3 regions of the Arthrobacter sp. NPDC092385 genome follow, and region 2 is predicted to be linked to each of the others. Evidence: riboswitches for the same ligand, from Rfam matches in the RefSeq annotation. Region 2 holds a riboswitch; each other region holds the start of a gene.
What was found. Region 2 has a riboswitch for thiamine pyrophosphate ahead of thiM (hydroxyethylthiazole kinase). Riboswitches for the same ligand answer to the same signal wherever they lie in the genome.
Positions count from the first base shown of each region.

Region 1: it holds a riboswitch for thiamine pyrophosphate, as region 2 does, so the genes downstream of both, thiD (bifunctional hydroxymethylpyrimidine kinase/phosphomethylpyrimidine kinase) here and thiM (hydroxyethylthiazole kinase) in region 2, are expected to answer to the same signal.
Region 3: it holds a riboswitch for thiamine pyrophosphate, as region 2 does, so the genes downstream of both, ACIQCY_RS01425 (ECF transporter S component) here and thiM (hydroxyethylthiazole kinase) in region 2, are expected to answer to the same signal.

Region 1 covers NZ_JBIVQL010000010.1:101,073-104,336, reverse strand. The annotation lists gene rplU (50S ribosomal protein L21) at 1-102, opposite strand, end outside; gene thiD (bifunctional hydroxymethylpyrimidine kinase/phosphomethylpyrimidine kinase) at 344-1,927, opposite strand; TPP riboswitch at 1,918-2,031, opposite strand; gene ACIQCY_RS13745 (Rne/Rng family ribonuclease) at 2,136-3,264, opposite strand, start outside.
Region 2 covers NZ_JBIVQL010000018.1:36,182-39,445, forward strand. The annotation lists gene ACIQCY_RS16565 (thioesterase family protein) at 1-413, shown strand, start outside; gene ACIQCY_RS16570 (DUF427 domain-containing protein) at 558-842, shown strand; gene ACIQCY_RS16575 (aldo/keto reductase) at 881-1,912, shown strand; TPP riboswitch at 2,001-2,099, shown strand; gene thiM (hydroxyethylthiazole kinase) at 2,139-3,011, shown strand; gene thiE (thiamine phosphate synthase) at 3,011-3,264, shown strand, end outside.
Region 3 covers NZ_JBIVQL010000001.1:283,966-287,229, reverse strand. The annotation lists gene ACIQCY_RS01430 (ABC transporter ATP-binding protein) at 1-1,383, opposite strand, end outside; gene ACIQCY_RS01425 (ECF transporter S component) at 1,380-1,988, opposite strand; TPP riboswitch at 2,052-2,175, opposite strand; gene ACIQCY_RS01420 (DUF4235 domain-containing protein) at 2,263-2,523, shown strand; gene ACIQCY_RS01415 (arsenic transporter) at 2,600-3,264, opposite strand, start outside.

The DNA.
Region 1 (3,264 bases), on a different contig from region 2:
GAACGTGCTTCCTGCCTGACCGGTGACGCGGTCAAGGGTAACGAGGTCTCCTACAGAAACCTTTTCTTGGCGGCCGCCTGCGCGGACAATCGCGTACACCACTTGGGAACTCACTTCTCTCGACATTCTTGACTTCTGATGAAAAAACCTGGGTGCGCCTCGGCAGCAATCCGGGAGGTTGCTCCTCGTGCCGAGCCCGCGCCGCGTATCCTCGACACCGCAGCCCGGGAGCTGCTCGTGCCTGATGGACAACCTGCACGGTCTGCTGACTGCACAGTCTGCAAGGCCTGCGCTGCTGCCGCCGGACATGCCGGTTAACAGGCGAGTGCACCGAGGGTCCAGATTACGCCAGTACGGCGTCTTCCCGCAAATCAGCGGGCCGGGGCGCGGCGCCCGGGCCGTGGACCCGAGGAGCGTCGAAGAAATCGCGCTCGTACACGGCGGACCATCGGAACGCCCTCAGCATGGCATCCTTGCCGGCTGCCGAGGCACTCCTGTGCGCGCGGTCCACGATCTGCTTCGCCTGCGCCGTCGCCGCCGCGAAGGCGGGGTCCGCGTAGGTGGCGATCCACTCCGCATAGGGGTGGTCTCCGCCGTGGTGGCCGGGCTCCTGATGGTCGCCTTCACGGACTTTCTCCTGCACGTGGTCGCCCACGGCGGCGTAGAGCCAGAAGCACGGCAGCACGGCCGCGACGAGCTCGGCGTACGAGCCGCGGGCGGCGACGGCCGCCAGGTGGTCGCAGTAGGCGCGCGTGACGGGACCGGCTGCTCCCTCGCCGAAGCGGAAGCCCGTCTCCCGCGCCAGCCACGTCCTGTGGAGCTCGGCCTCGGTCCGCAGGCACGACGTCGCGGAGGCCAGCCAGAACAGCTGCTCGTCCTCGGAGGGGGCCATGGCTGCCGCCCGGGCGAGCACGCCCGAGTACTCCCTGAGGTAGAGGGCGTCCTGCTGCAGGTAGTAGGCGAAGTCCGCTGCCGGCAGGCTGCCCCGAATCATCCCGGCGACGAATCCGAGCCCGAGGATCTCCCCGCGGATCGCGGCGGTGTCCCGCCAGGCGAGATCGGTGAAGCGCTGCAGCATGCGCGGATCCTGGGCGGAGTGGAAATGGTGGACGGGCCCGCTGCCGTTCCCGACGTCGAGCAGGTCGGCGGCCTCGAGTGCCCCCTCGAGCCAGAACTTGGCCTCCCGCACCGCCTGGGACCAGTCCCCTCCCACGGCCTGCCTCGTCGCGATGGCCGACGACAGGGAGCATCCCGTCCCGTGCGTGTTCGTCGTCCCGACCCGCCGGCCGTCGAAGACCAGGGCGTCCGCGGCGTCCGTCCCGGGGACGAGGAGCGCGTCCGGGCACCGCTCCCCCGGCAGATGCCCGCCCTTCACCAGCACGCTCGTGCCGAGCTGCTCCGCGAGGGCGCTGCCCTGCTCCAGTGCCTCGGGCCAGGACCGCGCCTGCCCGGCTCCGACGAGCACTGCGAGTTCCGCGATATTGGGGGTGACGAGCGAGGCACGGCGGGCGAGGTCGACGACGGCGCGCACGGCGTCGTCGTCGAGTAGCCGGGCGCCGCTCGTGGCGACCATGACGGGATCGAGCACCACGACGGGAGGACGGGCGTCGTCGAGCCACTCGGCGACGCAGCGGGCGATGCCGGCGCTGCCGAGCATGCCGATCTTCACGGCGTCGATGGCGACGTCGCCGGCCACCGCGTCGAGTTGCTGCCGCAGGAATGCCACGGGCGGGGTGTGCACTCCGGTGACGCCGAGGGTGTTCTGCGCGGTCAGCGCCGTCACGACGGCCATCGCATAGCCACCGCCGGCGCTGATGCTCTTGATGTCCGCCTGGATACCGGCGCCGCCGCTGGGATCCGAACCGGCGATGCTGAGGATATTGGGAATCCTGGAGCGTGAGCTCCTCGATGCACGGGCAGTTTCCATGGCGACATCCCTCCGCTAGGCCTCGGGCGCCGCGCGCCCACTAGATCAGGTTCGACGGGTTTGATCTCAGCCCTGCATCCGGCAGGGCACCCCGTGTCGGGATCCAGCCTATAGCAGCGGGCACGGCCCGGCTGCAGACGGCGAAGGCCGGAGTCCTCTCGGACTCCGGCCTTCGCGGCCCGTACGGGACGGGGCGGTCCCGGTGTTCCTACAGCTCCGAGGCGGGCACACCCACGCCGAAGATCAGGGGCTCGGCTGCGGACGGCTCAGGCCTCCGCGCGAGGGCCGGAGCCTTGGCGACGTGCCGCGTCCCCGAGTGCTCGGCGGGCGCCTCGGGAGCCTGCGTCTCGATCGTCGTGTCCGCTGCACCCTGGGCGCTGCGCGCCACCCGCCGGCGCGGACGCGTGCGGCGGGCCGGTCCTGCGGCCGGTTCCGCAGCGGGTGCGGCCACCGGAAGCTCCGGCGCCTTCCCGCCGTCGGACTCGCCTGCCTCCGGCGCGGGCTCGCCTGCCTGCGGCACGGACCCGACAGACTGCGGCGCGGGGGCGGGCGCGGGCGCATCGGCACCTGCACCGGCGCCATCGGCTGCCGGCTTCCTGTTGAACGCCTCGCTGAGGCTGTCCAGCGTCAGGCGTGTCGACGGCGCCTCCTGGGAGTCCTGCACCTCCTGGCGGCGGTTGTCCGCACGGGGCAGCGTCACCGTCTCGCCGTTGATGGTCAGGACGGCTTCGGTCACCTGGATGTCCGCTGGAGCGTCCGGTTCCCCGGCCGGCTCCTCGTGGGCGTGGTGCGTGGCGGCCGCGATGGTCGCGAGTGCCGCACGGGCTGCCTCCGCCTTCGCTGCACGGTCGGCGCTCTCCGCGACGGGCGCTGCGGGCTGGACGACGGCGGCGTCCTCCTGCTGTCCGCCCCGGCCCCGGTTCCGCTTGCGTTCGCTCCGGGACATCTTCTCCTGGCGCGCCTGCTGCTGGTCCTGCACAGGCGTGTGGCTGCGGTGCTCCACGGGTTCCATGTGCGTGACCACACCGCGGCCCGCACAGTGCTCGCAGTCCTCCCCGAAGACCTCGAGCAGGCCGGTGCCCATGCGCTTGCGCGTCATCTGCACGAGCCCGAGCGAGGTCACCTCGGCGACCTGGTGCTTGGTCCTGTCCCGGCCGAGGCACTCGACGAGGCGGCGCAGCACGAGGTCGCGGTTCGCCTCGAGGACCATGTCGATGAAGTCGATCACGATGATCCCGCCGATGTCGCGGAGCCGCAGCTGGCGGACGACCTCCTCGGCCGCCTCCAGGTTGTTCTTGGTGACGGTCTCCTCGAGGTTGCCGCCGCTGCCGGTGAAC
Region 2 (3,264 bases):
GCCCGGACGAGGCCGGTCCGCACGAGGCCATGACGGCGTGGCCCGGAGGCTTCATCCGTTCGCTCGAGGTCCGGGTCGTCCCGGGGCACCGCCCCGGCCGCGGGCAGGTGTGGATGCGGAATCCCTACTCGATGCTCGAGGAGCAGCCGACCTCCGACGTCGTGCGGCTCGTCGGCATGATGGATGCCGCCAACGGTATCGCCGCGCGTGTGCCGCCCGGAGGGGACAGCTGGATGTTCCCCAACGTGGACCTCCAGATCCACCTCCACCGCCTGCCCAGGGGCGAGTGGCTGGGGCTCGACACCCGCGTCACCTTCGGCGGGCACGGAGTAGGGCTGACCTCGAGCGTCGCGCACGATCTCGACGGGCCCTTTGGCCGCCTCGAGCAGATCCTGACCGTACGGAAGCTCTGACCGCGCCCGCCGGCCGCCGAAGGAGGCCCGCGCCCGGAATGCTCCGGCTGCCCTGGGAGTTGGGGAAGGTACCGCGCCCTCGCCGACAGGCAGCAGGCGCCACCGCGCTCACGCGAGCGCGGGAACCGTCGAGGAAGAGGAATCATGCCGAAAGCAATCTGGAACAACACGGTCATCGCGGAATCGGCGGAGACGGTGATGGTCGAGGGGAACCACTACTTCCCGCGGAACTCCATCTCGCAGGAGCACTTCGTACCGACCCGGACCCAGACCGTCTGCCACTGGAAGGGCACGGCGAGCTACTTCACGCTGGAGGTGGACGGTGAGCAGAACAAGGATGCGGCCTGGAGCTACCCGGAACCGAAAGAAGCAGCGGAGAACATCCGTGGTTACTACGCTTTCTGGAAGGGCGTCACGGTCAGCGAATGACCACCGCACAGGGCGCCGTCCACTGACGAAGGAGCACCATGGAGTACAGGAAACTCGGCAACAGCGGCACCTCGGTATCGCATCTCGCACTCGGCACGATGACCTTCGGCGCGGAATCGGACGAGGGCGTCTCGCACGCCATCCTGTCCGACTACGCGGCGGCGGGCGGCAACCTGATCGACACGGCCGACGTCTACACGGCCGGCACCTCCGAGGAGATCATCGGACGGTGGCTCGCCAGGAACCCTGCGGAGCGTGACCGGATGGTCCTGGCGTCCAAGGGCAGGTTCCCCATGGGCGAGGACGTCAACGACCTCGGACTGTCCCGGCGCCACCTCCGACGGGCGCTGGACGCCTCCCTGACGCGGCTCGGGGTGGACCACATCGACCTGTACCAGGTGCACTCGTGGGATCCGCTGACCCCGCTGGAGGAGACCCTCGGATTCCTCCACGAAGCGGTGGTCCAGGGCAAGATCGGCTACTACGGGTTCTCCAACTACACCGGCTGGCAGCTCACCAAGGCGGTCATGATCGCCCGCCAGCGGGGCTACTCCCTGCCGGTGACACTGCAGCCGCAGTACTCGCTGCTCGTACGCGAGATCGAGGCCGAGATCGTCCCGGCGGTACTCGACGCAGAGATGGGGATGCTGCCGTGGTCGCCCCTGGGCGGCGGCTGGCTGACCGGCAAGTACTCCCGCGACACCGAACCCACCGGTGCCACGCGGCTCGGGGAGAACCCGCAGCGCGGCATGGAGGCCTGGGAGAAGCGCAACGCCCAGGACCGGACGTGGCGGATCATCGATACCGTGACCGGCATCGCCGCCGAACGCGGCGTCAACGCCTCGCACGTCGCACTGGCCTGGGTCGCGGCGAAGCCCGCCGTGACCTCCGTGATCCTCGGAGCGCGCTCGCAGGAGCAGCTGGCGGACAACCTCGCGTCGGCGGACCTCGAGCTGACACCCGAAGAACTCGGCCGCCTCGACGACGTCAGCGCGCCCACGTTCAGCGACTACCCCTACGGAGGCCCCGGCAGGGAGCAGCGCAGCCGCCGAATCGAGGGCGGCCGCTGATCCCTGGGGCGGGTGCACGTGCCTGCTGCACGGGTGCCCGCCCTTCCGCCCCCGGCTTGGAAGCTCCGCGCCGAGGCGTTATCGTTCGAACAGCGACACGGGGTGTCCCTCCACGGGAGGGGCTGAGATGAGACCCGTCGAACCTGATCCAGCTCATACTGGCGAAGGGATGTCCTGCCGGGCCTTCGGTCCGTCCGTCCTTCCGCCCGACCGGCGAAAGGCAGCCATGACCGAGACACCTGCGCAGACACGCCCCCCAGCACCGGAGCGCGGCGCGTCGCCGCAGGACGGCCGGGTCACCGCCGAAGCATGCGCGGCACTGCTCGCGGACCTCCGGAACGCCTCGCCGCTGGTCCAGTGCGTCACCAATGCCGTCGTCACGAACTTCACCGCCAATGTCCTGCTCGCACTCGGCGCCGCTCCCGCCATGGTGGACATCCCCGGGGAGGCCGGCCAGTTCGCGCCCGTCGCCTCGGGGGTCCTCGTCAACCTCGGCACGCCGACCGACAGTCAGCGCGCAGCCATGCGTGAAGCTGCGGAGGCCGCCGGGTCTGCCGGCACCCCGTGGGTCCTCGACCCCGTCGCCGTGGGCTTCCTCTCCGTCCGGACCGACGCCGCGCGGCAGCTCGTCGCCCTCGGGCCCACGATCATCCGCGGCAATGCCTCCGAGATCATCGCCCTCGCGGGCGCGGGCGGCGGAGGACGCGGGGTGGACTCCACCGACGAGACCGCAGCGGCGCTCGACGCCGCCCGCGCGCTCGCGCAGCGCCACGGATCGGTCGTCGCGATCTCCGGTCCCGTCGACGCCGTCGTCCCCGCCCGCGGCGCGGTCATCCGGGTGGACAACGGCACTCCTCTGCTGACGCGCGTGACGGGCGGCGGCTGCGCGCTCGGCGCCGTCATGGCCGCCTTCGCCTCCCTCACACCGGATGCACTGCTCGCCGCGACCGCCGCCACCGGCGTCTACACGCTCGCCGCCGAGAAGGCCGCCGCACTTGCGGCGGGTCCCGGCACCTTCGCGCCCGCTTTCCTCGATGCGCTCGCCGCCATCACGCCGGCCGACGTCGTGCAGGGCCTGAACCTCCCGGACGGCGACTGATGCCGCGGCCGCTCCCGGCGTCTTACCTGCCGCTCTATCTCGTGACCGACACGCTGCTGAGTACTCCGCGGACCGTCCCGGATGTCGTCGCGGCCGCGGTGGCGGGCGGTGCGACGTGCGTGCAGGTGCGGGACAAGCACGCGGGGGGCCGCGACCTTCTCACCCTCCTGGTCGCGGTGGCCGAGGCCGTCGGCGATCGCGTGCCCGTCCTGGTCGACGACCGGGTCGACGTGTACCTGGCGGCACGCGAGCA
Region 3 (3,264 bases), on a different contig from region 2:
GTCGATCAGTTCGCGCAGCAGGGTGACGAGTTCGGCCCAGGTCCCGGCGTCCTGGCCGAAGGTGGGCTCGTCCAGGATGAGGATGCGCGGGGCTGTGGCGAGCATCGTCGCGACCGACAGGCGGCGCTTCTCCCCGCCGGACAGTGTGAACGGATTGGCCTTCAGCAGATGGGTGAGCCGGAGCCGCTCGGCCAGCTCGGCGATGCGCCGGGGGTCCGCGCTCCCGCTGACCCTCCTCGGCCCGAACTCGAGTTCCTCCGCGACGCTCGCCGTGAGGAACTGGTGCTCGGGCTCCTGGAAGACCGTGCCGATGCGCTGCACGAGCTGGGAGGAGCGCCAGCGGAACGGGTTCCTCCCGGCCTCGCCGGCGAGCCGGGCGGACGCCTCGAGCGTCCCGGCCCGCGGACGGAGGAGGCCGCCGAGCGTGAGCGCCGCCGTCGACTTCCCCGCACCGTTCGGCCCGGTGATGCTCAGGGCCTCCGCAGCGCGCACCTCGAGCCCGAGGTCCTCCACGGCGGCCGGCCCGCGCTTCGTCCTGGCCACGGCCAGGCCGTGCGCCGAGAGGAGCACCTCCCCGCCGCCGCCGGGCACCCGCCCGCCCACGGGAGGCCGGAGGCCCGGGACCCATACGCCTGCCGCCGCGAGCCGGCTTCGCGTCTCCTCCCGGCTGAGCACGGTTGCCGGGGCACCGTCCGCGAGGACACCGCCCTCGGCATCGAGCACGATCACGCGATCGACGACGTCGGCCCACACCGCCACACGGTGCTCCACGACCACGAGCGTCGCCCCGGTCCGCTCGAGGACCCGGACGACGGCGTCGCGTACCTCCAGCACGCCGTCGGGGTCGAGGTTCGCGGTGGGTTCGTCGAGCAGGAGCAGGCCGGGTTCCATCGCGAGCACGGACGCGAGCGCGAGGCGCTGTTTCTGCCCGCCGGACAGCGCGGTGGTGGGGTGGTCGAGCGGGAGGTCCAGGCCGACGTCGTCGAGCGCCCGTCCCACGCGCTGCCAGATCTCCTCCCGCGGCACGGCGAGGTTCTCGGCAGCGAAGGCCACCTCGTCGCCCACGCGCGCCAGCACGACCTGCGTCTCCGGATCCTGCAGGACGAGCCCTGCGCGTCCCCGCGCCGTAGCGGGCGGGGCGCCGTCAAGCAGGAGCTCACCCTCCTGCTCGCCCTCGTCGTTGGTGCCGAGCACCCCGGCCAGGCCGTGCAGCACGGTGGATTTTCCCGCGCCGGACGCCCCGAGGAGCAGGACCCGCTCCCCCGGCTGGATGTCGAGGTCCAGCCGGCGCGCAGCGAACGCCTTCCTGCCGGCATGGCGCCAGCCCCATCCCCGGGCGCGGACGTGCACCGCTCCCGGGGATAGCGCGTCGACTGGTGTCACACGTCCGCCGTGCGGCCCGCGGCGAAGGAGGACAGCACGCCCGTCTTCGCGAGGCCGCGCATGGCGAGCCAGGACAGCAGGCCGGCGATGACGACGCCGGAGATGGCGGCGAACACGGTGTAGAGGACCTTGAACTCGATGGTCCACAGCGCGTTGTACATGATGTTCTCGCTGATCGCGAGGGCGAGCCCCGCTGCGAGGCCCGCCAGCAGTGCCACGGGCAGGTTCCACTTCCGGTACAGGAACAGCAGGAAGACCAGCTCGGCCCCGAGTCCCTGGATGAGCCCGGAGACGAGGACGAGGATGCCGAACTGGGTGCCGATGAGCGCCGAGACCGCGGCCGCGAGCACCTCGCAGTAGAGGGCGGCGCCGGGCTTCCGGATGATCAGCCCGCCGAGCACTCCCGCGATCAGCCAGCCGCCCGAGTAGAGGCCCGCCAGGGGCGGGAAGCCGGCGGTGAGCACGCTGATGCCCGAGTAGCCGGCCGACCAGGCGAAGAACAGGACGCCGACGGCGACCGCGATGACCGAGGCCACCACGATGTCGACGACGCGCCACTGGTTGGTGCGCGGAGAGGTGCCCTTGAGGGCCGTTGGTGATGCCATGGTGATGTCCTCCTGAGGTACAGGAGGGGAGAGTGCCGGACTGCCGTTGAAGCAGCATCCGTGCACTCTGAGAACTCGACTCCCTTCGCCGGTACTAGCCGGATCAGGTTCGAGGGTCTGCGGCGGTCCGCACTCTCAGCGCCCGTTCCGCAGCCTGCTGCGAATCGGCGCTCCCCTGTCGTTTGTTGGTTGAGCGCTACCGATCCTACACCTGCGGAGGGGCGTGGGCCGCGGCTAGGCTAGGCCCAGGACTATCGGACTAGAAGGAGAAACCATGAACGTGGTGTTCAAATTGCTCGGCGCCGGCATGAGCGTGGGTGCGGGCTTCGTCGGGACCAAGCTCGTCGACTTCCTGTGGGAGAAGATCACCGGTGAGGCCCCGCCCAAGAGCAAGGACGGGCTGGAGAACACCCTGCGCTCGGCCCTCGTGTTCGCCGTGATCTCGGGTGCGGTCAGCACGACCATCCAGGTGCTCACCAACCGCTCGACGCAGAAGGCGATCGACCGCTTCTCGAAGACACGCGACCTGACCTGAGCCCTTCCCGGCAGGGGTGCAGGAGGGGCGCCCGCCGTTTCGCGTACGGGGTACGCGGCGGGCCCCCTCCTGGCGCTCAGGTGCCGATGATGGTGAGCCATCCGGCGAGGGCGAGGAGGGTGATGACGAGCACGGGGATGGTCAGCACGATGCCGATCCGGAAGTACTGGCCCCAGCCGATGTGGATGCCCTTGCGGTCCAGGACGTGCAGCCAGAGCAGGGTCGCGAGGCTGCCGATAGGGGTGATCTTCGGCCCGAGGTCGGAGCCGATGACGTTGGCGTAGATCATGGCTTCCTGAGTCAGCCCGGCAGCTCCTGCGGAGCCGATGGCCAACGATGCGATGAGGACGGTGGGCAGGTTGTTCATCAGGGACGCGAGGACGGCGACGATGACGCCGACGCCGAGTGCGGTGATGAGTACCCCGCCGGTGCCGATGGTGGAGAAGACGCTGGCGAGCTCGTCGGTCAGGCCCTGGTTCCGCAGCCCGTAGACGACCAGGTACATGCCGATGGAGAACAGGACGATCTGCCAGGGCGCTTCCTTCAGGATCCGTGGAACGGAGATCCTCCCGTGCGGGAGGGCGGCCGCGCCACCCTGTGCAGATCCTTCATCACCCCGGTCCGAATCGGCGGGGGCGCGGGTGACCGGCATACCGTGAGGACGTGCCGTCGACCGGTGGGACGCACCGACCGTCTCGTAGTCGGGGTCCGCTGCCCGTTCGGCGCCTTCAGGTGATCCTG